3 regions of the Shewanella sp. KX20019 genome follow, and region 1 is predicted to be linked to each of the others. Evidence: predicted binding sites of a transcription regulator. Region 1 holds the regulator's gene; each other region holds the start of a gene.

Region 1 (7,693 bases):
GGTAAAAGATGATATCTGTATTACCGATGCCCTTTACGAGATCTCTAAGAAAGGCTTAGGCATGACCGCCATTGTCGATACAGCAAACATCCTAGTCGGTATCTTTACCGATGGTGATTTGCGCCGAGTGATTGATGCTGAAGTTAACCTGCGCACTACATCAATAGCCGATGTAATGACTAAAGGTTGTGTCACCATTACCGATAATGTACTCGCTGCAGAAGCATTAAAGGTGATGGAAGAAAAAAACATTAATGGTTTGATTGTCATCAATTCACAGCAACAACCCGTCGGCGCACTGAACATGCTCGATATGGTTAAAGCAGGAGTCATTTAGCATGTCTAAACAGGGATTATATGGCCCAATAAGCGATGATGTTTGGCAAGCAGCCAGCAAAATCAAACTACTTATTTGCGATGTCGACGGCGTGTTTTCCGATGGCCTAGTTTATATGAGCAACTCAGGCGAAGAGCTCAAAACATTCCACACCCGCGATGGTTACGGCGTGCGTTCAGTGCTTTCAAGCGGTATCAATGTGGCCATCATTACCGGCCGTAAATCGCAAATTGTCGAAGATAGAATGACCGCGCTCGGCGTCACCCATATCTACCAAGGCGTAGATAATAAGCTGGCCCCCTATAATGAGCTGTTAGCACTTTACAATGTCAGCCCAAGCGAGGTTGCCTATATCGGTGATGATATGGTTGATCTTCCCGTAATGAAAGAGGTAGGTTTATCGGTTTGTGTCGCCGATGGTCACCCCTATGTTAAGCAGCATGCTTTGATGACAACCCACATTAAAGGGGGTCACGGCGCCCTTCGAGAGCTCACAGATTTACTGTTGCTTAGCCAAGGTAAGTTTGAGTCTGCTCACGGGATGAGCATATGAATCGCGTCACGCTAGCGATTATTGCTTTATTTGGTACAGCCCTTATCCTTTATTGGCAAGTGCAGTCCAAGAAAAGCGATCCAACGTTAGACATTGATGTAAGCGAACGCCCTAACTATATCATCAACGACCTGCGCAGCACTGAATACAATGAAGCGGGCCTAGTTAATAGTAAGGTCACCGCCAAGCACATGGAACACTTTGAAGAAGCCAGTATGACCTACTTCACCGATCCTGTTTATTTGATCTACCCTGATGATGGTCAAGCCCAGTGGCGATTAAGAGCGACCAAGGGTAGTCATAATAATTTAACCGGCAAGGTCTCATTGGAAAACAATGTTATTATCGACTCTATTAGCCCAGAGGAGCCGATCCAAACATTGTCGACCTCCTATTTAGAACTTGATCTCAATACGATGATAATGACCTCTGATGAAATCATTCACGTTACTGGCAATGAATTTGTGATCCAGGGGACTGGCCTTTATGCTGATCTGAATGCCCAAAGTGTAAAGTTACTCAGTGAAGTCGAAGGGATCTACGATGCTAAATAAGCACTTAAAAAACATACTCACTCATGCTAGCAACCCAATAGCGGAGTAGAAGGACGTTATGAAATACAACCAAACAATACTTGCAGGTCTATTGTGCCTACTCAGCGTTAGTAGCTATGCTGCAGTCGATGACTTAAAGCAGAAGGTCGAAATTGCCGCTGCTCGCCAAGAAGCTGATATCAAAAACAATCAAGTGATCTTTTTTGGTCCGGTAGAAGTCACTCAAGGTTCAATTAAAATGAACGCTGATGAATTACGGGTTTTCTCCAAAGAGGCGGGCTCAGGCAAAACGCTCGTGGCAACAGGTAACCCTGCAACTTATACTCAAATAATGGAAGATGGCCGCCCTGCGACAGCAAGTGCCAAAGAGATCCGCTATGAGTTGGCAACCAGAACACTAACCTTATTAGGTAACGCCACATTGGAGCAAGAGGGTAGCCAAGTCACCGGCAATCGCATTAAATACAATATTGGACTACAGCAATTAGTCGCAGAAAGTACCGGTCAAGGTGATGATCGCGTCATCACTATCATCCAACCAGAAGCTTATCAAGAAGAGACTCCTGAAACGCCAGTCGAGCCCATTGAAAAGCAGGAGCAGCAATGATCCAAAAAACGCTGACCGCCCGCAACTTAGCAAAAAGCTATAAGAGCCGAGCCGTTGTTCAAGATGTGAGCTTAACGGTAAAAACAGGACAAATTGTTGGGCTATTAGGTCCAAACGGTGCAGGAAAAACCACAACGTTTTATATGGTTGTTGGTTTGGTACAGAGTGACAAGGGGCAAATCTTTATCGATGATGATGATTTAACCTTAGATCCAATGCACCTTCGAGCACGTAAAGGCATTGGCTACTTGCCACAAGAAGCCAGCATTTTTAGAAAGCTCTCAGTGCGTGACAACATCATGGCGGTACTACAGACTCGCAGTGATATTGATAACGAGCAGCGTGAAGAGCAGCTGGAAAACCTTCTCGAAGAGTTTCATATCACCCATATCCGTGATAGCCAAGGTATGGCGTTATCAGGGGGTGAACGACGCAGAGTTGAAATAGCACGGGCATTGGCAGCAAATCCAAAATTTATTCTACTTGATGAACCTTTTGCCGGGGTTGATCCAATATCGGTTATCGATATTAAAAAGATTATTGAGCAGTTAAAAAGCCGCGGGCTAGGCGTGTTGATAACCGATCACAATGTCCGTGAAACATTGGACGTTTGTGAGCATGCTTATATCGTAAGTCACGGAAATCTAATTGCAGAAGGCACGCCTGCCGAAATCTTAGACAATCAGCAAGTTCGAGCTGTGTACTTAGGTGAACAATTCAGGCTATAGTTAATCCACAGTATGAGCATTGAATTGTGTAGCACTAATAAAGTATGTTAATACAATCAAAGTGTTGAGCCTTTAAACTCTCTTCTTCAAGTCAACGAGCTTCAACGTTTAATTACAGTGTAGGGAATAGCGGTAAGATGAAAGCGTCACTCCAGCTCAAAATGGGTCAGCAGCTCACCATGACTCCACAGTTACAGCAGGCTATTCGCCTGCTACAACTGTCCTCTTTGGAGCTGCAACAAGAGATCCAGCAAGCATTAGAATCTAATCCACTGCTTGAATTAGATGAAGAGCAATCCGACGGCGAACCTGTCAGTAACGAAGATAGAACCACGACCGATTCTGACAGCTATTCAGAGTCTGATGGCGACAACGACTACAGTGCTAGCGCTGATGTTGACCCACAACAAGATAGTGCCGCGGTAGATACCTCAGATGCATTAACGCAAGATTCGATGCCAGATGAACTGCCAATGGATACCACTTGGGATGAAGTCTATACCGTTTCTTCCAACTCCAGCTCAGGTGGCATGCGTGATGATGACATGCCCTTTCAAGGTGAAACCACTGAAGGTTTGTACGAACACCTTGAATGGCAGAAAAATTTAACGCCCTTCTCTGACAATGACCTGGCGATTGCCACCGCGATTATTGATGCCGTCGACGAACGTGGTTATTTGACTCAGAATTGTGACGACATTCTTGAAGCGATGGGCGATCCAGAGATCGAGCTAGATGAAGTGGAAGCCGTGCTCAAACGCGTGCAACATTTTGACCCTATCGGTGTTGCAGCAAGAGATCTAAGTGAATGTCTACTAATCCAATTGGCTCAATATGCCGAAACAACCCCGCACATAGATAATGCTCGCCTGCTCATTAAAGATTACTTAGATTTGATTGCCGGACGCGACTTTAGGCAATTGATGCGTAAGACCAAGCTCAAAGAGGATGATCTGCGCGACGCTATCAGCCTTATTCAAACCTTGAACCCAAGGCCGGGTCTGGCGGTGACGCGTAGTAAAGATGAATATGTCATCCCCGACGTTTCAGTGGCGAAAAAGAAAGGCCGCTGGGTGGTGGAATTAAACCCCGACTACATGCCAAAAATCAACGTCAATCAGCATTATGCTTCGATGGCTCGCAGTACCAAAAGCCAAGCCGATGGCCAATTTATTCGTGGTCATCTACAAGAAGCTAAATGGTTTATTAAAAGCATTGAAAGTCGCAATGAAACTCTGCTTAAAGTCTCTAACTGTATTGTAAAGTTCCAGCAGGGCTTTTTTGAATATGGTGAAGAAGCCATGAAGCCTATGGTACTCAACGACATTGCCGAAGCCGTAGAGATGCATGAGTCGACAATTTCAAGGGTGACCACGCAAAAGTATATGCATACCCCTAGAGGTATTTTCGAATTAAAGTATTTCTTCTCAAGTCATGTTGGCACAGATGACGGTGGAGAGTGCTCATCAACAGCAATTAGAGCGTTTATTAAGAAGTTAGTCGCAGCTGAAAACCAAAAGAAACCATTAAGCGACAGCAAAATGGCGCAGCTTTTGGCAGAACAAGGGATTAAAGTTGCTCGACGTACTATCGCGAAATACCGCGAAGCAATGCTAATTCCGCCCTCAAACCAACGCAAGAGTTTATAACTCAAATTAGGCACTTGGAGGAATCTTTCTATGCAAATTAACCTTACTGGGCATCATGTTGAAATCACTGCGTCACTACGTAGTTATGTTGAAGAGAAATTTACAAAGCTTGAACGTCATTTCGATCAGATCAATAATGTGCACGTCATATTGAACGTTGAAAAAATGCAACAGATTGCCGAAGCTCGAATTCACCTAAAAAAAGGTGAAGTATTTGCCACTTCGGAACATGCGGACATGTACGCCGCAATAGACTCCCTGATCGATAAATTAGATCGTCAGGTTATTAAACACAAAGAGAAGCTGACCAAACACTAACGATGGAATTACGCACCATCCTGCAGCCGGAATGCACTACCTGTGCCACACCGGGCAGTAAGAAAAAGGTACTGGAGTTAATCAGCGATATTGCCGCTGTCCAGTACCCAACCCTTTCTTCACAAGAGATTTTCGAAAGCCTGTTGGCTCGCGAAAAAATGGGTAGCACAGGTATAGGCAACGGTATTGCAATCCCTCACGGGAGATTGGCTAATATTGACCATCCACTGGGCATATTAATAAAATGTGAAACACCGATCTCTTTTGACTCGATAGATAAACAGCCGGTCGATATACTGTTTGCCCTATTGGTGCCTGCGGAGCAATGTAAACAACACTTAGCAACACTGTCTTCGATGGCAGAAAAACTCAACGACAAAGCGATCGTTAAGCAGCTAAGAAAAAGCAATAGTGAATCAGAGCTATATGACTTAATCACACAATAGCTAATATTTAGGTCCTTAAATAATCGATATATAATAGGGTTATTTAAAGACCTAAGTATTTATACCCAAGCCACTTATCGACATGCTGAAAAGAGCATCTTCAAGTAGGATGGGTATATTACAACAATATGAAATGTTCTTTCCAACTAGCCTAAGCTCTTGCTTTAAGCCGGAAAAAAGTTAATCTATACCATTGTACATCTCGTATACATCTATAACACATATATTCTAACTTTTATCAGGTATTCAAAAGATGAAACTCGTTCTAGTCTCTGGTCGTTCAGGCTCAGGAAAATCAGTACTGCTAAGGATGCTAGAAGATCTCGGCTATTATTGCGTCGATAACCTCCCCTTGCCAATGATGGGAACTCTGCTTGAGCAACTTTCGGGGAACTCAGAATTAGTCGCCATTAGTGTTGATATCCGCAACATGCCAGAGAAAGAGAATGAACTGACAAAACATTTAACCCACTTGCCTGAAGGGGTGGAGTTACTCAGTTTCTTTTTAAACTCTAGTGATGAAGTGCTACTCAAGCGCTATAACGAGACCCGTCGCCTGCACCCTTTGTCTCATGCCAATATTTCATTGAAAGAAGCGATTCAGCTTGAAGGCCGCCAGCTTGAACCTCTGGCGAAAATAGTTGACCACTATATTGATACCTCAAATCTAAATATTTATGATCTCAACGACCAAGTTCGTGAAATTTTATTGGGCAATATAAATAAAGAACTGATGATTAAGTTTGAATCTTTTGGCTTTAAACATGGTATGCCAACAGAAGCCGACTTTATGTTTGATGTTCGATTTTTGCCAAACCCACATTGGGAACCAGAGCTTCGGCCCATGACTGGGCTTGATAAGCCAGTACAGGAGTTTTTAAACCTACACCCTCTGGTGAATAAGTTTATCTGGCAAATTGAGAACTTACTCGAAACTTGGTTACCTGATTTAGAGCGTAACAACCGTAGTTACCTCACCATTGCCATTGGCTGTACCGGTGGTCAACATCGCTCTGTTTATGTCACCGAACGGCTCGCTGAACACTTCAAAAAAGGCCGCCATAAAGTTACCGCCAGCCACCGCGAGTTAAAAAATGCCAACGATTGAACGGCAAGTTACCATTTGTAATAAACTCGGACTGCATGCTAGAGCGGCGACAAAGTTGGTGGTTCTGGCGTCAGAATTTGATGCTGAAATCACTATTGTTCAAGGTGAAAAACAAGCTTCAGCGGTAAGTGTACTAGGCTTACTAATGTTAGAAACTGGGATCGGTAAATCGATACAGCTTCTCGCCAATGGCCCTGATGCTGAGGCAGCGTTAGATGCCATATGTCATTTGATTAATACAAAATTCGACGAAGACAGCTAGTCCATAAATTCGATATAATAATTGTTCTTTATCCCCCTTTACTTACGTTATGATAACCGCCTTTTAAACGACCCTGTGAGGGATCCATGCCGATTGAAGTCTTAGACAACGAAACATCAGACCAGCGCCTCAATCAGCTAAATAAAGCGTTAGGTAGCGGCATGTTTGTTCATGTCCGCAATATGTTGCAGGACATGGCTGCCACCGATATCGCCTTTATTCTTGAATCTTCACCGCCCCGTACTCGCCAAGTCCTCTGGCAGCTGATTGACCAAGAGCATACCGGTGAAATTCTCGATGAATTAGGCGAAGAGCTGAAAGACAGCCTTATTCGCCAAATGAGCCCTGAGCGTGTTGCAAAAGCCGCCGAAAGCATGGACACGGATGACCTAGCTTATATTCTTAGAAGCTTACCAGACAGCGTCTTTAATGAAGTGCTGCAGTCGATGAGTACCCAAGATCGAGTGAGGGTAGAACAGGCACTGTCTTATCCCGATGATACTGCTGGCAGTATCATGAACACCGATACCGTCACCTTAAGACCTGACGTCAATATCGATGTGATATTGCGTTACTTGAGAATTCGTGGCGAACTCCCCCCAGCAACCGATATGCTGTATGTGGTCGATAAACATGACCGGGTACTCGGCGGTGTGCGTATTGCCGATCTACTCACCTGTAATCCAGATTCATCGATTCGGGATATCATGGCCGCTGATGTCGAGCCTATCCCAGTTGGTATGTCCGACAGTGAGGTAGCTCAACTGTTTGAACGTCATGACTGGGTTTCTGCGCCTGTTATTGATGATGACAACAAACTGCTTGGCCGTATTACCATTGATGATGTAGTCGATGTTATTCGAGAAGATGCCGAGCATTCGATGATGGGTATGGCGGGTATGGACGATGATACCGATACCTTTGGCCCAGTACTTAAAAGTACCTTTCGTCGTTCACTCTGGTTAACCGTCAACTTGTTTGCTGCGCTACTCGCCGCATCGGTCAGTAATATGTTCGAAGGCACATTAGAGCAGTTCGCCACGATTGCCATTTTGATGACGATTGTCCCCAGCATGGGCGGTGTTGCAGGTAATCAAACCTTAGCGCTGGTTATTCGTGGTATCGCCTTAG
Region 2 (7,693 bases), 2.6 Mb from region 1:
GCGCTTTAGCTAAGTTGTTGTTTACAATCTTGGCTTGCCCGCTCGCTTGGATCCACTTTGCTTGTACTGGCGCTGTAATTATAAAAGAGCAAGCCAGAATGACTGTGATAATGCTACGTGAAGCCAGTTTCATATTAATCTTCCAAGTCTTTAGGCCAACATAATCGGCGTAATATAGGGGGACTGTTTGTCAAAAAGAGGTGCAATTACTTGCCGACAAAATGACAGTCTGAATCGATAAGGTTGAAATAAGCAATATCTATGCCCTTTATTTGGGAGGGGTAACGTATTTATCCATAAAGTTTCTCAGGTTTGCGCCGATAACTGCTTTAGATAACAATACTGTTTGGTTGGCCGCCGTTTAAGCAAAAAACTGTTTCTACTGACGCTAAGTCGATGGTTTTATTTCAAACCGGCTAATCTCTGTTTCTGCATTACAGGAATGAAAAGATGTATAAGACATTAATCTTGCTGCCATTACTTGTGCTGCTTGGCTGTGCAAACACCCAGCCAAACGCATCTGAACAGCAGACGCTAGTGAGCGGCAATGGTTTGCCGCACCTGTCATCAATTAACTATTTGTCTCAGCAGATGGTTAATGAGCTCGTCAGGCAAAACGACAGTTTAAAACCTACGCAGCCGCTATTAGTGGCAACACCGGTGATGTTGTCAGATCTAGCGACCACCAATGAATTGGGCTTGCAGTACCAGCAAGGACTAATTGCGGCATTACATGATCACCAGTTTAATCTGGTCGATATGAACGTAGCCGAAACATTGCGCGTCACTCAAGCGGGTGATTTTATCTTGAGCCGAGATTGGCAGCAGTTACCAACTGATATCGATGTAAGGCATGTGGTTGTTACTACGATGAGCCCGGACAAAGGCGGTATGGTTATTTATAGCCGCATTGTTGACGTGAGTAATAACCGTGTTGTTTCTGTTGCACAAAGCTTTGTACCCATTTCGTCGATGTCAGGCATGTTAAGCCGTTCCGAAAAAGTGGTATCAGAAAATGGTTTGTTGTACCGCTCTGAAAATGCGGGGCAGCGAATGGCAACAGTGGTGGGAGCTCAGTAGATGAAAGCAATTATTCGATGTGCAGCGGTAATACTGTTAGTCGCTTTAAGTGGCTGTTCAGCACAGGACCGTTATGTACAGTATGAGACGGAAGCGCCAGAGTCTTTTCCGACATTAACAGCAGTTGGCTATGCAACCTTGGCTAATCAACCCTCATCAGATCCGGCGCAGCGGGTACTAATGGCGATGCAAGCGTCAAAAATTGCCGCTTATCGAGAACTGGCAGAGCAGGTGTACGGCCAACACTTGGCAGCTTCAAGCCAAGTAAGCGATTGGATGTTATCGAGCGATGAGATCAAAGCCTCGGTATCAGGTGTGATCCGCGGTGCCAAGGTGGTTAAGAGTTATCCCGCTGGCGAGCATTATGTCACTGAGTTGGAGTTGGACTTTGAACAAGTTTGGGCTCTGTATCAGCAGCAGAATCGCTCGCAAAAGGTCAAAGAGATCACTTATTTTTAAAGTAAGGGAGATTCTAGGGCGGCCTTCAGCCTAATAAGTGCTAGGACGGGCTCCGTCCTGCTAGGGAATCAACAGCAAACACCACTTGGCTTTTGATGTTGACTTTATACTTTGCTAGCACCTATCTGAAAGCTGAGAAGGACCTAGGTGCTAGGTACTAGGACGTTCGCCAGCTCACTGCTAGGGCGGACTCCGTCCTGCTAGGGAATCAACAGCAAACACCCTTCGGCTTTTGATGTTGATTTTATACTTTGCTAGCACCTTCTTTTAAAGTAGGTCGGCATTTATGCCGTCGGTTAGCATAGTCGATTGCAATGATTGATGGGCTGAAGCCCAACCTACAGCGGTGTTGTAACGTTTATTTTGGTGTTTACGATTATCTTTTGTAGGTCGGTATTTATGCCGTCGGTTAGCATGGTCGATTGCAATGATTGATGGGCTGAAGCCCAACCTACAGCGGTGTTGTAATGTTTATGTTGGTGTTTACGATTATCTTTTGTAGGTCGGTATTTATGCCGTCGCTTTTCTCTTTTCTCGTTTTTACCGTAAGCGAAGCGTTCCGTAGTGACGAAGTCGCGTACCGTAAGGCCGTAGGTCGCTCGTCTATGATTTTACCTTCTTTACTCGAAGCTAGAACCGTTCTTAAGCTCTTAAATTATTCCCTAAGCTTGAGATGCTAGAGGTACGGCCTTTACCATCATAGGTGAGGCTGGCGGAATTACGACTGACCTGTAGTGCTTGAGAGAAGCGATTCAAGCTGGCTAAGCTCAATTCTATTAAAGACTCGTTCTCAGCATTGAGCTGTTGGCACTCTGCGAGCAAAGATTTTGCTTCGCTAACTTGCTGAGATAATGTGGCATCGGTCTCTAATATACTTTTATCAGGCTGTGTGGCTATCATCTCATCGTTATGTTTTAAGCTATCTAGTAACGTCGCTTTAGTACTGGCAAGTGACAGCAATGTGTCTGCATCTTGCGACTGTAGCGCCTGTTTTTCTTGGCTAATAACGGCTTTAAGCTCAGTCAACACGGTATGCTGTGAGCTCAATAGATGAGATAAATTTGTCATAATGGCCTTATCTTTTCTGCCTTAATCCGCTGCTTGCGGCGACATTAGTGTTAATCGCTAAGTTCATTCTCGAAGTTTGCGATATTAGTTGCAAGCTTTTCTGGATCGATTTTGTAACGACCTTCAGCAATCGCTGCTTTAATCTCATCAACTTTCTTTTGGTCAATATCTGGCATGTCGGCCATCTTAGTTTGCACGTTTTGCAGCTGTTGAGCCTGCGGCGTAATCGACACTGAGTCGGCTTTTTGTGCACCCGCTGTTTGCACTGGAGCTGCCGGAGCGCTTTGCGTTGCGGCACCTTTACCTGTGTTACCACTGTTTATGCGCGTAGTAGCAGCGCTATTTACTTGTTTAATATCCATAGCCATTTTGGTATCCAACATTGAATAAAGAGACTTTCTTACACATGCTATCGGCGCGATAGCTGTTAACTTTAATCTTATTTTACATTCTTACTTCAACTTGGCCAACTGCGGTGACTTTTGCGTTTAAGGTTTTGTGTGAATGACTGTTCTTAATCCGTATCTTATCGCCTAAATTACCATCGTGTAGGGCTTCTCCAACGGTTTTTATCTCGAAGTTTTCAGACTTGGCAAATATCGACACTGTGTCTCCCTTACAAACAATACACAGATGATTATTAAAAATAGGTTGCTGAGGTGCGACTCGACGTTTAAGACGGGCGCCGACCACTTCGCTTAGTTGGTCAAATTGTTGACCTCTGAGCGTGGTTTGCTCCACATAGTCAATGGCAACATCGCTACGTGAGATCAGATCTCCTGGGCCTAATGTTGCTTTAGCTACCACCACAGGGTAAAGAATGTCGACTCTCACTGATAAAAATATCTGCCATGGATAGCTTAAGTCTGGGCTGTCACAGCTTATTTTTACTGTATTGTTACGCCTTATTGCACGATCGCTGGCTATCTCTGCTTTTATCGGAAGAAAGCAATTAGGTAAGCTGACACGAGTATCTAAGCTTTGGGGAGTGATATTAATCTTTGCTTTTTCAGGAGCTTCTATTTTTTCTTCAACTGCCGCTATAGCTAACCGAGAAATGGTCGATAAAGAGGGAACACTCGCAACTTGATTCGCATTGGCGCTAGCGGTAACGGGGAAACAAAGTACGGTAAAAAGTAGCCCAAAATTTATTTTCATAATGAATACACCAGCTTGATTCGCTAGAATGCACCTAAGTCGTGTTAATTGTAGAATGTTGGTAGCGAACTCATTAAATCGTTGGGCGTCATAAAGTTGACTGATGTCGCAACGTTAGAATCAGATAGTGCTAACTAAGCAAGTAGCATGCCTAAATGTAGAGGTAGCATTATATTGAAGTGTATTGGCAGCATTGATGCGCAAAATCAACGTAATAAGCGTTAACTAAAATTACATTTAATCTTTTAGATTAATCGATAAAAATAAGTACAAGGCAAATTTTCATGTCGAACATTCTTGAATCAGTAAATAAGCGAACACAGTTGGTTGGACAAAACCGACTTGAGTTATTGTTATTTAAACTTAATGGACGTCAACGATTCGGCATTAACGTATTTAAGGTCAAGGAGGTGCTGCAATGCCCTCCATTAACCAGCTTGCCTAGGCTCAACTCTAGTGTGCGTGGAATAGCGCATGTGCGCGGCATGACCATTTCAGTGATCGATTTGAGCGCAGCAACTGGCGGCCGCCCAATTGAGAACCTTGAGAGCAGCTTCATTATCATTTCTGAGTACAACCGTAGTGTGCAAGGTTTCTTGGTGAGTTCAGTTGAGCGTATTATCAATATGAACTGGGAAGCCATCATGCCACCGCCACAAGGGTCGGGTCGTGGCTCATATTTAACGGCTGTAACAGAGATAGAAAATGAGTTAGTGGAGATCTTGGATGTTGAGAAGATCCTCGATGAGATCTCACCAGTCAATACCAACATTAGTAAAGAGTTGGATGATAAGCTAACCATTGATAGAGAGCGCCATTATCACATTATGGTCATCGATGACTCATCGGTTGCCCGCAAACAGATTATTCGTGCGTTATCCTCTCTTGATCTGCAAATTGATACCGCCAAAGATGGTAAAGAGGCGTTAGATAAATTACGGGCAATGGCGGCGGAGCTTGACGATGTGGCGACTGAAATCCCACTGATTATTTCAGACATTGAAATGCCTGAAATGGATGGGTATACCTTAACGGCTGAAATACGCGATGATCCTAAGCTTAGAAACATAAAAGTGGTGTTACATACTTCGCTTAGTGGCGTATTTAACCAAGCGATGGTGCAGAAAGTTGGCGCTAATGATTTTATTGCTAAATTTAATCCTGATGAGTTAGCAGCCGCTGTAAACAAGCACTTAAGTCTATAAAAGCTGGTTTATGCTGCAATGCCAAGCCAGAGGGAACCAAGTCTTGCTTGTGTTTCCTAGATGGCTAATGTATAACCCAGCGATTGTGGTAAAGCCGCGCCTTTTATGCGGCTTGTTTTATAGATATTTAGGATGTTAGCGTGCCAAATAAATCACTTGCTGAAAACGAGTACCATCAGTTCAGGCTCTTTCTAGAGCAGCACAGCGGTATTGTGCTAGGTGAGAACAAACAATATCTGGTGCGTAGTAGATTAGCACCGCTTATGGGGAAATATAATCTGCCCTCTCTATCGGATGTCGTTAAGCATTCAATGAAGCCCACAGAGCGTCAACTTCGCACCGAAGTCATTGATGCCATGACGACTAACGAGACGCTGTGGTTTCGAGATCGTTATCCGTTCGAATTGCTGTTTAATTCCATTTTGCCAAATTACAGTCGACTTGGTCGGCCGGTAAAAATATGGTCTGCAGCGTGTTCATCTGGGCAAGAGCCATACTCTTTAGGCATGACCATTCTCGAGTATCAACAGCGTAAACCCGGGACACTGCCCAGCGGTGCCGGCATATTGGCGACGGATCTGTCTCCGTCGATGCTTGAACGCTGTAAAAAAGCAGAGTATGACAACCTAGCGTTAGGTCGTGGCTTATCTGATGAACGCAAACGTCAGTTTTTTGATGCCTTACCCTCCGGTAATATGGTGGTTAAAAATAATGTAAAGCAATTGGTTAACTTTAGAGCGCATAACTTGCTCGAAAGTTATACCTTGCTCGGTAAGTTCGATATTATTTTTTGCCGCAATGTATTGATCTATTTCTCCCCAGAGGCAAAGCGGAAAATCTTGCGGCAATTTGCTGCCGCACTGAACCCTAAAGGGATCCTGTTCCTTGGTGCGTCAGAGTCTATCGCCGGTCTATCTGATGAGTTTGATATGGTGCGTTGTAATCCGGGGATCTATTACCAGAAGAAAGTCTAAACCTGCTTTATCCCCATCTTAACTGAAGCGAGCATCTTTAAGTGGGGTGGTATGTAGGGTGTTGAAGTGCAGTTAACGCAATTTTGACACCCTTTTTATCCGTCTAAACCCGCCCTCAATATCGCTAATCCTCAGCTAAAACGTCTATTTTCATTCTTTTAGACTAATTTGGCACACCAATTGCTTTATTTCAGATACCAAGCTGAGGAGGCAATTTTATGGCGATTAGTTTTGATAAAGCATTAGGGGTTCATCAATACACATTGGGCGTACGCTCCCAACGTGCAGAAGTCCTATCTTCAAATATTGCCAATGCCGATACACCAAACTACAAATCTCGCGATGTAGACTTTGCCAAAGCGATGAACTCAGCTCAGTCACGTCAGTCGGGTTTAGCCATGGCAAAGAGCGATGCTAAACACTTCGATTTGGCTGCCTTATCGCAACAGAATGTGGGCTACCGTGTGCCGAATCAGCCCGACACCGGTGACGGTAACACGGTCGACATCCAGCAGGAGCAATCTGCATTTATGCAAAATGCCCTAGAGTATCAAATGTCGCTCGGTTTTCTCGACGGTAAGTTCTCAGGTATGAAAAAAGCGATTAGAGGCGATTAATTATGAGTTTATTTAATATCTTTAACGTCGCAGGTTCGGGTATGTCTGCGCAATCGGTCAGACTAAATACTACGGCCAGTAACATTGCCAACGCAGATTCAGTATCAAGCAGCGTTGGCGAGACTTATCGTGCTCGTCATCCTATTTTTGAAGCTGAAATGAGCAAGGCACAACAGCATCAAAGTGCCTCACAATCAGTTGCGGTTAAGGGCATCGTTGAAAGCGACTTACCGCTAAATAAAGAATACTCGCCAGGTCATCCTATGGCAGACACCGAAGGTTTTATCTATAAACCCAATGTCAATGTGATGGAGGAGATGGCCAATATGATCTCTGCCTCTCGCTCATATCAAATGAATGTACAAGTGACTGAAGCTGCAAAATCGATGCTTCAGCAAACTCTTAGAATTGGTAAATAAACTCAGTGAAAGCTGGAGGTAAATTTTGAGCCTAATTAACCCGCTCAATAACACGCAATCGACAACAGCCCAGCCACAGCAGGCTAGCACTGTTACGCCGCAAGCTTCGTCGCAAACGACAACACAAAGTAGTGCGTCGACAGAGCAGACGACTACAACGGGGAATCCATTTTTAGACAGTTTGCGCTTGCCGGTAGAGGATTCAATACCTGAAGCGAATAGTCAGGATCTATCTCAAGAAGATTTCTTCTCGTTATTGAGTCAACAGTTATCGATGCAAGACCCGTTTAAACCAGTCGACAATGATCAAATGATCCAGCAGATGGCCTCGTTTTCTACCGTTGATGGTATTAGCAAGCTTAACGAAGAGATTGTTAACCTCAACGCGCTAACGACATCAAGCCAAGCACTGCAGGCATCTGGACTCGTTGGGCAGAAAGTACTTATTCCATCCGATACCGGTTATATCTCAGCTGAAGAGCCGAACATAAAAGGCATCGTCAGTACGCCTGAAACGATTAAAGATTTAACCGTGAGAGTGGAAGATGAAACCGGCCAGTTGGTATCGACTTTTCAAGTGGATGGCAGTGCAGGTGGAAATGTTGATATCACGTGGGACGGCATGGGTAAAAATGGCGAGCCCGTCGCTGAAGGGAGTTACACCCTTAAAGTGACCGGTAAAGTCGATGGTAAGAGTGAAGAGTTACCCGTTT
Region 3 (7,693 bases), 2.6 Mb from region 1:
ATGGTTTCCATCAGGTGACTTTCAACGCCAGTATCGAGGTAGTTCATGATATTAGCGGCAGCTTTAAGACCACCCATCTTAGCGGCTTGCGCGCCACCTTGGCCGGCAAACTGTTTCTCCATGATATCGTTAAGCTCTTGCAGCGCTGCAGGTTGCACCTCTTCAAGGTTGGCAATTCGCATCATCAAGTCCAAACGAGTATTCTCTGGGAACTGGGCAAAGATCTCTGCCGCTTGGTCGGGCTCAAGATAAGACAACACAATGGTTTGAATTTGTGGATGCTCGTTTTGGATAATGGTCGCCACTTGACGCGCGTCCATCCACTTAAGAGAATCTAGCCCCTTAGCTCCGCTGCCCATAATAATCTGTTCGATAAGATTACCAGCTTTGTCTTCACCCAACGCCGCGGTTAGCGCCTTGCGAACAAACTCTTCACTGTTAAAGCCGATAGAGGAGTACTTTTGGATCTCATCTAAAAATACTTTATGTACGCCGATGACCTTATCTTGACCAAAGTCTTGCATCGCAGCCATGGCCATGCCCACCTTTTGTACCTGCTTCGGCTCAAGGTGCTTCAAGATAGAGGCGGCATCACTTTCGCTTAAACTTAACAGCAAAATAGCGGTTTTTTCAATACCGGTCAGATCTTCAACTTTAAAGCCGGCAGCAGGTGCAACTGCTTGCACCTCTGGGCTAACATTATTTTTCATCGTCTAGTAACCAATTTTTCACGACTTGAGTCGATAGTTCAGGTTCATTCGCGACAATGGCGCGGATGGCTTTAATCATGTCATCATCTTTATGCAGATCGGGAATTAAAATAGACCCATCATCAGCATAACTATATTCAGCTTCGGGCCGCTCGAGCATGCCTAATGTATCGGCAGCATACTGATCTTCAATCTCGGCAAGTTCATCGCCCACTTTTGGCTCGTCAGGCATTTTGGTGCTATCAGGGTAAACAATTCGTTTCAGCATCGGGCTGATAACAAAAATCACTATAACTAACGCAACTAACGTGCCGAGCCCTAATTTAACCCCACGCCAGAACCAAGGTTGCTCCCAAACTTCAGGAGCAGGAGCATCTTCAATGAGCTGATCCATAAACGGCACAGTGACGACTTCGATCATGTCACCACGTTGAGTATTAAAACCTACAGCGCCTTCGAGCAAGCGGCGAATGTTAGTCAGTTCCTGTTCGGTACGAGGCACTCTGGTAACACTGCCATCTTCAGCAACTGGGGCGTTCTTGAAATCAACGGCAACTGACACACTCACGCGTCTTAAGGTGCCAACTTGCTGACGGGTATGGCTTATGGTTTCATTGAGCTCATAGTTTCGGGTCGCTTCTTTATGACTATTGCCAGAGCTAAGGGTTGTCGACTCAGCACCAACCTCTTGTGGAATATCTGCATCCATTGGCGGCTGGTTCGATAACGCTCCAGGAATACCACCACTCGTACTGCCGTTTGAGTTATTTTCAACAACCATCTCACTACGGAGTGCGGGCAGATCGGGGTTATAACGCTTGGCAGTTTGCTCTACAGCGGTAAAGTCCATGCTAACGTCAACTTGAGAGGTGAAATTCTCAGGCCCTAAAATGGGCATCAAAATAGACTCAACCTTGTTACGATATTCAGACTCTTTTTGCTGCACGATTTCGAGCTCGCGACGGGCGATAGCGGAGACACCATCTTGACTACCAGAGTTAAGTAGACGGCCATTTGAGTCTGTCACGGTGACTTTATTCGGTTCTAAGTTATGCACTGCTGAGGCCACAATATCAACAATCGAATCGACCGCTTCTTGGCCAAGACCGCCACGTCTAACATTGACGACCACTGTTGCGCTCGGCTTTGAGCGATTGCGCGCAAAAACATTCTCTTTTGGTAACGCTAAGATAACTTTAGCGCGGCTAACACTTTTTAACTCTTCAATAGTTCTTGCCAAGTTTTGCTCTTGGCTGTGTTTAAGGCGAGCTTGTTCCATTCGCTGGCTAACACCAAAGCCGCTGTCTTTACTTAAATAGTCGTCATTTGCAGCCGCTTGATCTAAACCTGCTCGGCTTAGCATCATCTTTACTTCTTGATATTTGTCTTCAGCGACTTTAACCACATCGCCTTGGATCTGGTATTTAATTTTATTCTTATCAAGTTCATCGAGTACCTGCACCATCTCTTGGGTACTCATTTGCCCCAAAGGGCGATATTCTGGCTCTTGCGCCCAAATCATCACAAAAACAGCCAATGCCAAGCAGATAGCCAACGCCAATATCATTGTCACTTGGCGTAACATATCAATATTACCGAGAGAGCCCATCACGCCAGGTTTGTGTTCCTCTTGAACACCACCAGACTGCCCACTGGCAGCGACACTTGAACCTGTTCCTACGACCATTTCTGTACTCACAATTGCTACCTGTTGTTAGTGATTAAAGCCTAAACAGGCATACTCATAATGTCTTTATAAGCCTCTACCAGCTTATTGCGGACCTGCACTGTTGCTTCAAAAGCTACGCTAGACTTCTCACGCGCAATCACGGTATCAGATAATGTCACTGTGGTGTCGCCCATATCAAGGCGAGTGGCCAAATTAGCTGCATTTGACTGAAGTTCGCTCACATTTCCAACAGCTTGAGAGAGAAGTTGTCCAAAATCCGCACCAGAAGTGTTATTTACTTGGCGAGCGATACCGGTTTGGATCCCTTGAGTACTAATTTGGCCGTTAAGTGACTGCATCTCTTGCAGTAAAGAATTAGCGCCGATTTGCATAACTATCTCCCAATGTCGTTTTCTTGACGAAAAACTTATATTGAATGAGTTAAAGCAGAAATCGTGCCAGAATGCGGAAAGGTAGGTTCTAGGTTCTAGGTTCTAGGTTCTAGGTTCTAGGTTCTAGCAAAGACGGTAAAAACTAGAAAAGAACAAAGCGACGGCATAAATGCCGACCTACAAAAGATAATCGTAAATACCAACATAAGCATTACAACACTGCTGTAGGTTGGGCTTTAGCCCATCAATCATTGCAATCGACCATGCTAACCGACGGCATAAATGCCGACCTACTTTAAAAGAAGGTGCTAGCAAAGCATAAAATCAACATCAAAAGCCAAATGGTGTTTTCTGTTTGATTTCCTAGCAGTGAGCTGGCGAACGTCCTAGTACCTTCTCAGCTTTTAGATAGGTGCATGTTTGACATGACAAACCATGCGTAAATACATTCTCCTAGCTTCTTTTTCCTAGTACCTAGGACCCATTAGTCCGGAGGCCGCTCTCGAAGCGCAGCGTCCTCTTATGTGCTAAGCCGGTATTTGAATTCCTGAGTCGCGCATCTTTGCCATTTTATAACGTAAGGTGCGGGCACTGATCCCCAGCTTTTCGGCGACAGCTTTACGACTACCATTACATTGAGTCAAGGTTTCTAAAATAATCACATGTTCCTGCGCTTTAAGCTCATAGCCTAAACCATCAAGTTCTGCTGACTTATCCTCTTCAACAGTTACCGCTTCAGCTGCCAGTTGAATGTCACAAGAATCGATAATAATATCAGCTGCCGTTATTTCGCTTGAAACACTTAGAATAAGCGCTCGCTGGACGACGTTATCGAGTTCACGTACATTGCCCGGCCAACGATGGGTTAATAAGCGGCGTGAAGCACATTCAGCCAATAGCGGCACTTCTGTTTTATTCATCGCTAAAGAGTGTTTATTAATCAAGTGCCTCGCTAAAGGCAAAATGTCTGCTGGACGTTGATTTAGCGCTGGCCACGTTAATGGAAACACGTTGATGCGATAATAAAGATCTTCTCTAAACTCTCCCGATACTGCCATCGCTTTTAAGTCGCGATTTGAAGTGGCTAATACCCGTACATTCAGTTTAATGGTTTTACGGCCACCTAATCGCTCCACTTCACGCTCTTGCAGTACCCGCAGTAACTTAGCTTGTAAGCCTACTTCCATCTCTGAAATCTCATCAAGCAGTAACGTACCGCCTTGGGCTTGTTCAAATTTGCCAGGGCAGGCTTGATAAGCACCGGTAAAGGCGCCTTTCTCATAACCAAACAGTGTCGCTTCGAGCATATTTTCAGGGATGGCGGCGCAGTTTATCGCCACAAAGGGCTCTGCTGCACGATGACTGTGTTGATGAATATAGCGTGCTAATACCTCTTTACCGCTGCCACTAGGGCCCATGATCATCACCGATGCATCAGATACCGCCACTCGCTGCGCCAAAGCCAATAACGCTAAACTCTTTTCATCTGCAACGACGGGGTTGCCTGTCGTTGTTTTGGCTGGCAGGTATCGTGATACCTGGTTAAGAAGTACCTCTGGCGAAAATGGCTTTGCTAAATAATCGACAGCACCGAGCTTCATCGCGTTAACCGCATTATCGATGGTCGCATACGCCGTCATCAATAACATAGGTATTTTAGGATGATGCTGTTGCAGGTAATTGAGCAGCCCTAGACCGCCAACCCCCTCCATTTGCACATCACTTATCACCATATCAAAAGAGTCATTTTTTAACGCTAAAATAGCCGCTTCAGCCGAGCCAACATCAACGCACTCATATTGCGCCAGCATAAGTGTGTCTAATAGCGCTTCGCGTAATGATGCATCATCTTCAACTAATAGTAATTTACCTTCAGACATGCGCTTATGCTCCGCCGATGGTGTCAGTGAACTCTTGCTGAGTCACTAGAGGGAATTTAAGCGAGGCGGTACACCCTTCGCCAACATGACAACTAAACTGCATAAGACCACCATGATTGTTCACCACCGATTGCACTACTGCGAGTCCGAGGCCTGTGCCTTGGGATTTAGTGGTAAAGAAGGGTTCAAGCACTTGTAGCTGCATATCAGCATCTAACCCTTTACCGTTATCTATCACATCCACATGCAACGCGGTGGCAGTATCATAGGCCTTAATCTCTATCTGTGTTGCGCCCGCTTCAATACTATTAACCACTAGATTATTTATTGCAGAACTTAGCGCCGAGTCATTGGCTCGAATACGCTGAGTTGACTGATTATCAAAACTAAGTTGGCAGCCTTTTTGCGCCGAAATGGGTTCACAGTTATTGAGCACACTATCGATAACCTCTTCAATAGAGACGATAACATCCAGCTCCTGCTGGCGACCTTTAGCCATTAGCAGCATGTCATTTACTTGATGCTCCAGCTCATTGAGTCTATCGACCAACTTGCCTTGAAAACGCTTTCTAGCAGTATCTGATATTTTAGGGCTGGCAAGATTGGAGGCATACAACAACGCTGCGCTCAGTGGCGTACGCACTTGGTGTGCCAGTGTGGCCACCATTTTCCCTAACGCTGACAACCTTTGCAGATGTGATAAATTCTTTTGCAGTAAACGGGTTTCAGTCAAATCCGTTAATACAATTAACTGTCCCGGCTCTGGTGTTAATGGCGTTATCGCCAGCTTAACGCGGCGGCCATTACGCAGTGACACCTCATGACCATCATCATCTTTCGGTGAAAAAGCCTGATTGATCACTTTAAACCAGCGCAGCCCTTCAAGCGGTCCGCCGAGCAACTCTATCGCGACCGGGTTTGCATCAGTCACTATACCGTCGCCATTAATGATCACTACACCCGACGGCATCGCCTGCAAAATATGCTCCATACGGTTGGACATATTTGCCGCTTGCTGTACATCGACCAATTGCGGACGATTAGCGATAAGCGCATCTAATTTGGGTTGGGGGATCGCGGACATAATGACTCCGTCAAAAAAACTGCATTTGCCGGGATAAAGCAGGTTTCGTGCCACAATAAGAACATAGGCCTTAGATCATGGCTTCGCCATTGCGAGGACGCTTCGCGATTAGGACGTTCGCCAGCTCACTGCTAGGAGATCAACAGAAAACACCATTCGGCTTTTGATGTTGATTTGATGTTTTGCTAGCACCTTCTTTTAAAATAGCTCGGCATTTATGCGGTCGGTTAGCATGGTCGATTGCAATGATTGATGGGCTAAAGCCCAACCTACAGCAGTGTTGTAATACTTATGTTGGTGTTTACGATTATCTTTTGTAGGTCGGCATTTATGCCGTCGCTTTGCTCTTTTCTAGTTTTTACGTTAAGCGAAGCGTTCCGTAGGCCGTGCATCTAAGACTTTACCGTCTTTGCTAGAACCTAGCGTCTCGAGCCTAGTATCTAGCGTCTAGTAGCGAATACCTCGAGCCTAATGCCTACGTTCCCTAAGAACTACACAAAATTAGCGCAAAAAAAATGCGACACCAGAAGTGTCACATTTTTTCTACAGAAAGTATTAGTGTAAAACTAGTCTTTCCCTAAACCATATTTACGCATCTTTTCTACTAGCGTTGTACGGCGAATACCGAGCATTTCCGCTGCACGAGCGACCACACTGTCTTGTTGGTCCAACGCTTGTCTAATCATGTCGATTTCAAGTTCTGCTAGCAGATCTTTAAGGTTTACACCTTCAGGAGGTAACTCACTTGGGAAGCGAGACTCTGGGATCTCTATTGGCTCGTCATCATTAAAGATGGAGGCTAGCGCATCACGCTCGAGCTCCTCTTCACTGACTTCTATGCAATATTCTGGCACATCGATATGACGATACTTAACGGGTAAGTCATTAACATCAACCAACCCACCAGGGTATAAAATGGTTAAGCGTTCTACTAAGTTAGATAACTCACGAACGTTGCCAGACCATGCATGCTCTTTAAGCGACTCGATAGCTCTTTGCGTAAAACGAACTCGACCGCGGCCTTCGTTATAAACTCGGCTAACCAGTTCTTGCAATAATAATGGGATATCTTCTTTGCGTTCACACAAAGCTGGCATCTCTATTGGAAAAACATTCAAGCGGTAATAGAGATCCTCTCTAAAGCCGCCCTCTTCAATCATGGTTTCGAGATTTCTGTGTGTCGCCGCAACGACTCTCACGTCAGCTGCAATAGACTTGCTACCACCAACACGTTCAAACATACGTTCTTGCAATACACGCAGTAGCTTAACCTGCATTTGCAGTGGCATATCGCCTATTTCATCAAGAAACAGTGTGCCTTTTTCTGCTAATTCAAATCGACCTTTACGGGCACTTATTGCACCGGTAAATGAACCTTTTTCGTGGCCAAACAGTTCGCTTTCTAATAACTCGGCAGGTATTGCACCACAGTTCACAGGAATAAACGGACCATCACGGCGCTCTGAAATATAATGAATATTTCGTGCAACAACCTCTTTACCGGTACCTGATTGCCCAAGGATTAACACTGTGGCTTCAGAACTGGCAACCTGGCTTATGAGGTGGCGCACGCTGGCGATACCTTCACTTCTGCCGACTAGACTACGAAATAGTTTAGTTTGATTGGCACTCGTGGGCACATCAGGACGCTTCACTTGACCATAGACTTGGCAGAAGTGAAGTAACTCAGTGAGCTGAGGATAATTTAGTGGTTCTTCGATACAGCCAAGAATATTCGATGCTTTCAAGCTATCGACTTCACCCAACAGCAAAAAAGGCTGCCACGGAAGTGCTCCAGCCAAAGACTGGATAAGTTCTTTTGATTGGTTTTCAGCAGGTAAAACAACCGCGCGAAAACGCGTTTGTTTAGTATGCAGTTCAAGTTTATCGAAACCGATTAACTCGACTTGCTCACCTAAAAACTCAAAGACACATGACAAGCGATTAATTCGCTCTGA

Evidence for each region. Region 1 encodes sigma-54, which starts transcription at its own class of promoters, with help from an activator protein. Its sites were predicted from a motif close to GTTGGCACGNNNNTNGNNT; they were not measured.
Region 2: flgA (flagellar basal body P-ring formation chaperone FlgA) is a predicted target of sigma-54. The motif match lies at 3,902-3,920, and genes of this name have one in related genera.
Region 3: fliE (flagellar hook-basal body complex protein FliE) is a predicted target of sigma-54. The motif match lies at 2,824-2,842, and genes of this name have one in related genera.

What each region holds. Positions count from the first base shown of each region.
Region 1 is NZ_CP068437.1:4,394,266-4,401,958, forward strand. It holds gene JK628_RS19040 (KpsF/GutQ family sugar-phosphate isomerase) at 1-337, shown strand, start outside; gene kdsC (3-deoxy-manno-octulosonate-8-phosphatase KdsC) at 339-890, shown strand; gene lptC (LPS export ABC transporter periplasmic protein LptC) at 887-1,444, shown strand; gene lptA (lipopolysaccharide transport periplasmic protein LptA) at 1,503-2,051, shown strand; gene lptB (LPS export ABC transporter ATP-binding protein) at 2,048-2,779, shown strand; gene JK628_RS19065 (RNA polymerase factor sigma-54) at 2,917-4,428, shown strand; gene hpf (ribosome hibernation promoting factor) at 4,459-4,746, shown strand; gene ptsN (PTS IIA-like nitrogen regulatory protein PtsN) at 4,749-5,192, shown strand; gene rapZ (RNase adapter RapZ) at 5,446-6,300, shown strand; gene JK628_RS19085 (HPr family phosphocarrier protein) at 6,287-6,562, shown strand; gene mgtE (magnesium transporter) at 6,649-7,693, shown strand, end outside.
Region 2 is NZ_CP068437.1:1,794,363-1,802,055, forward strand. It holds gene JK628_RS07845 (flagellar assembly protein FlgT) at 1-133, opposite strand, end outside; gene JK628_RS07850 (FlgO family outer membrane protein) at 451-1,080, shown strand; gene JK628_RS07855 (LPP20 family lipoprotein) at 1,081-1,539, shown strand; gene JK628_RS07860 (flagella synthesis protein FlgN) at 2,182-2,607, opposite strand; gene flgM (flagellar biosynthesis anti-sigma factor FlgM) at 2,658-2,975, opposite strand; gene flgA (flagellar basal body P-ring formation chaperone FlgA) at 3,052-3,765, opposite strand; gene JK628_RS07875 (chemotaxis protein CheV) at 4,050-4,970, shown strand; gene JK628_RS07880 (CheR family methyltransferase) at 5,111-5,944, shown strand; gene flgB (flagellar basal body rod protein FlgB) at 6,163-6,561, shown strand; gene flgC (flagellar basal body rod protein FlgC) at 6,564-6,980, shown strand; gene flgD (flagellar hook assembly protein FlgD) at 7,006-7,693, shown strand, end outside.
Region 3 is NZ_CP068437.1:1,819,381-1,827,073, reverse strand. It holds gene fliG (flagellar motor switch protein FliG) at 1-710, opposite strand, end outside; gene fliF (flagellar basal-body MS-ring/collar protein FliF) at 700-2,397, opposite strand; gene fliE (flagellar hook-basal body complex protein FliE) at 2,439-2,771, opposite strand; gene JK628_RS07980 (sigma-54-dependent transcriptional regulator) at 3,299-4,651, opposite strand; gene JK628_RS07975 (sensor histidine kinase) at 4,656-5,735, opposite strand; gene JK628_RS07970 (sigma-54 dependent transcriptional regulator) at 6,302-7,693, opposite strand, start outside.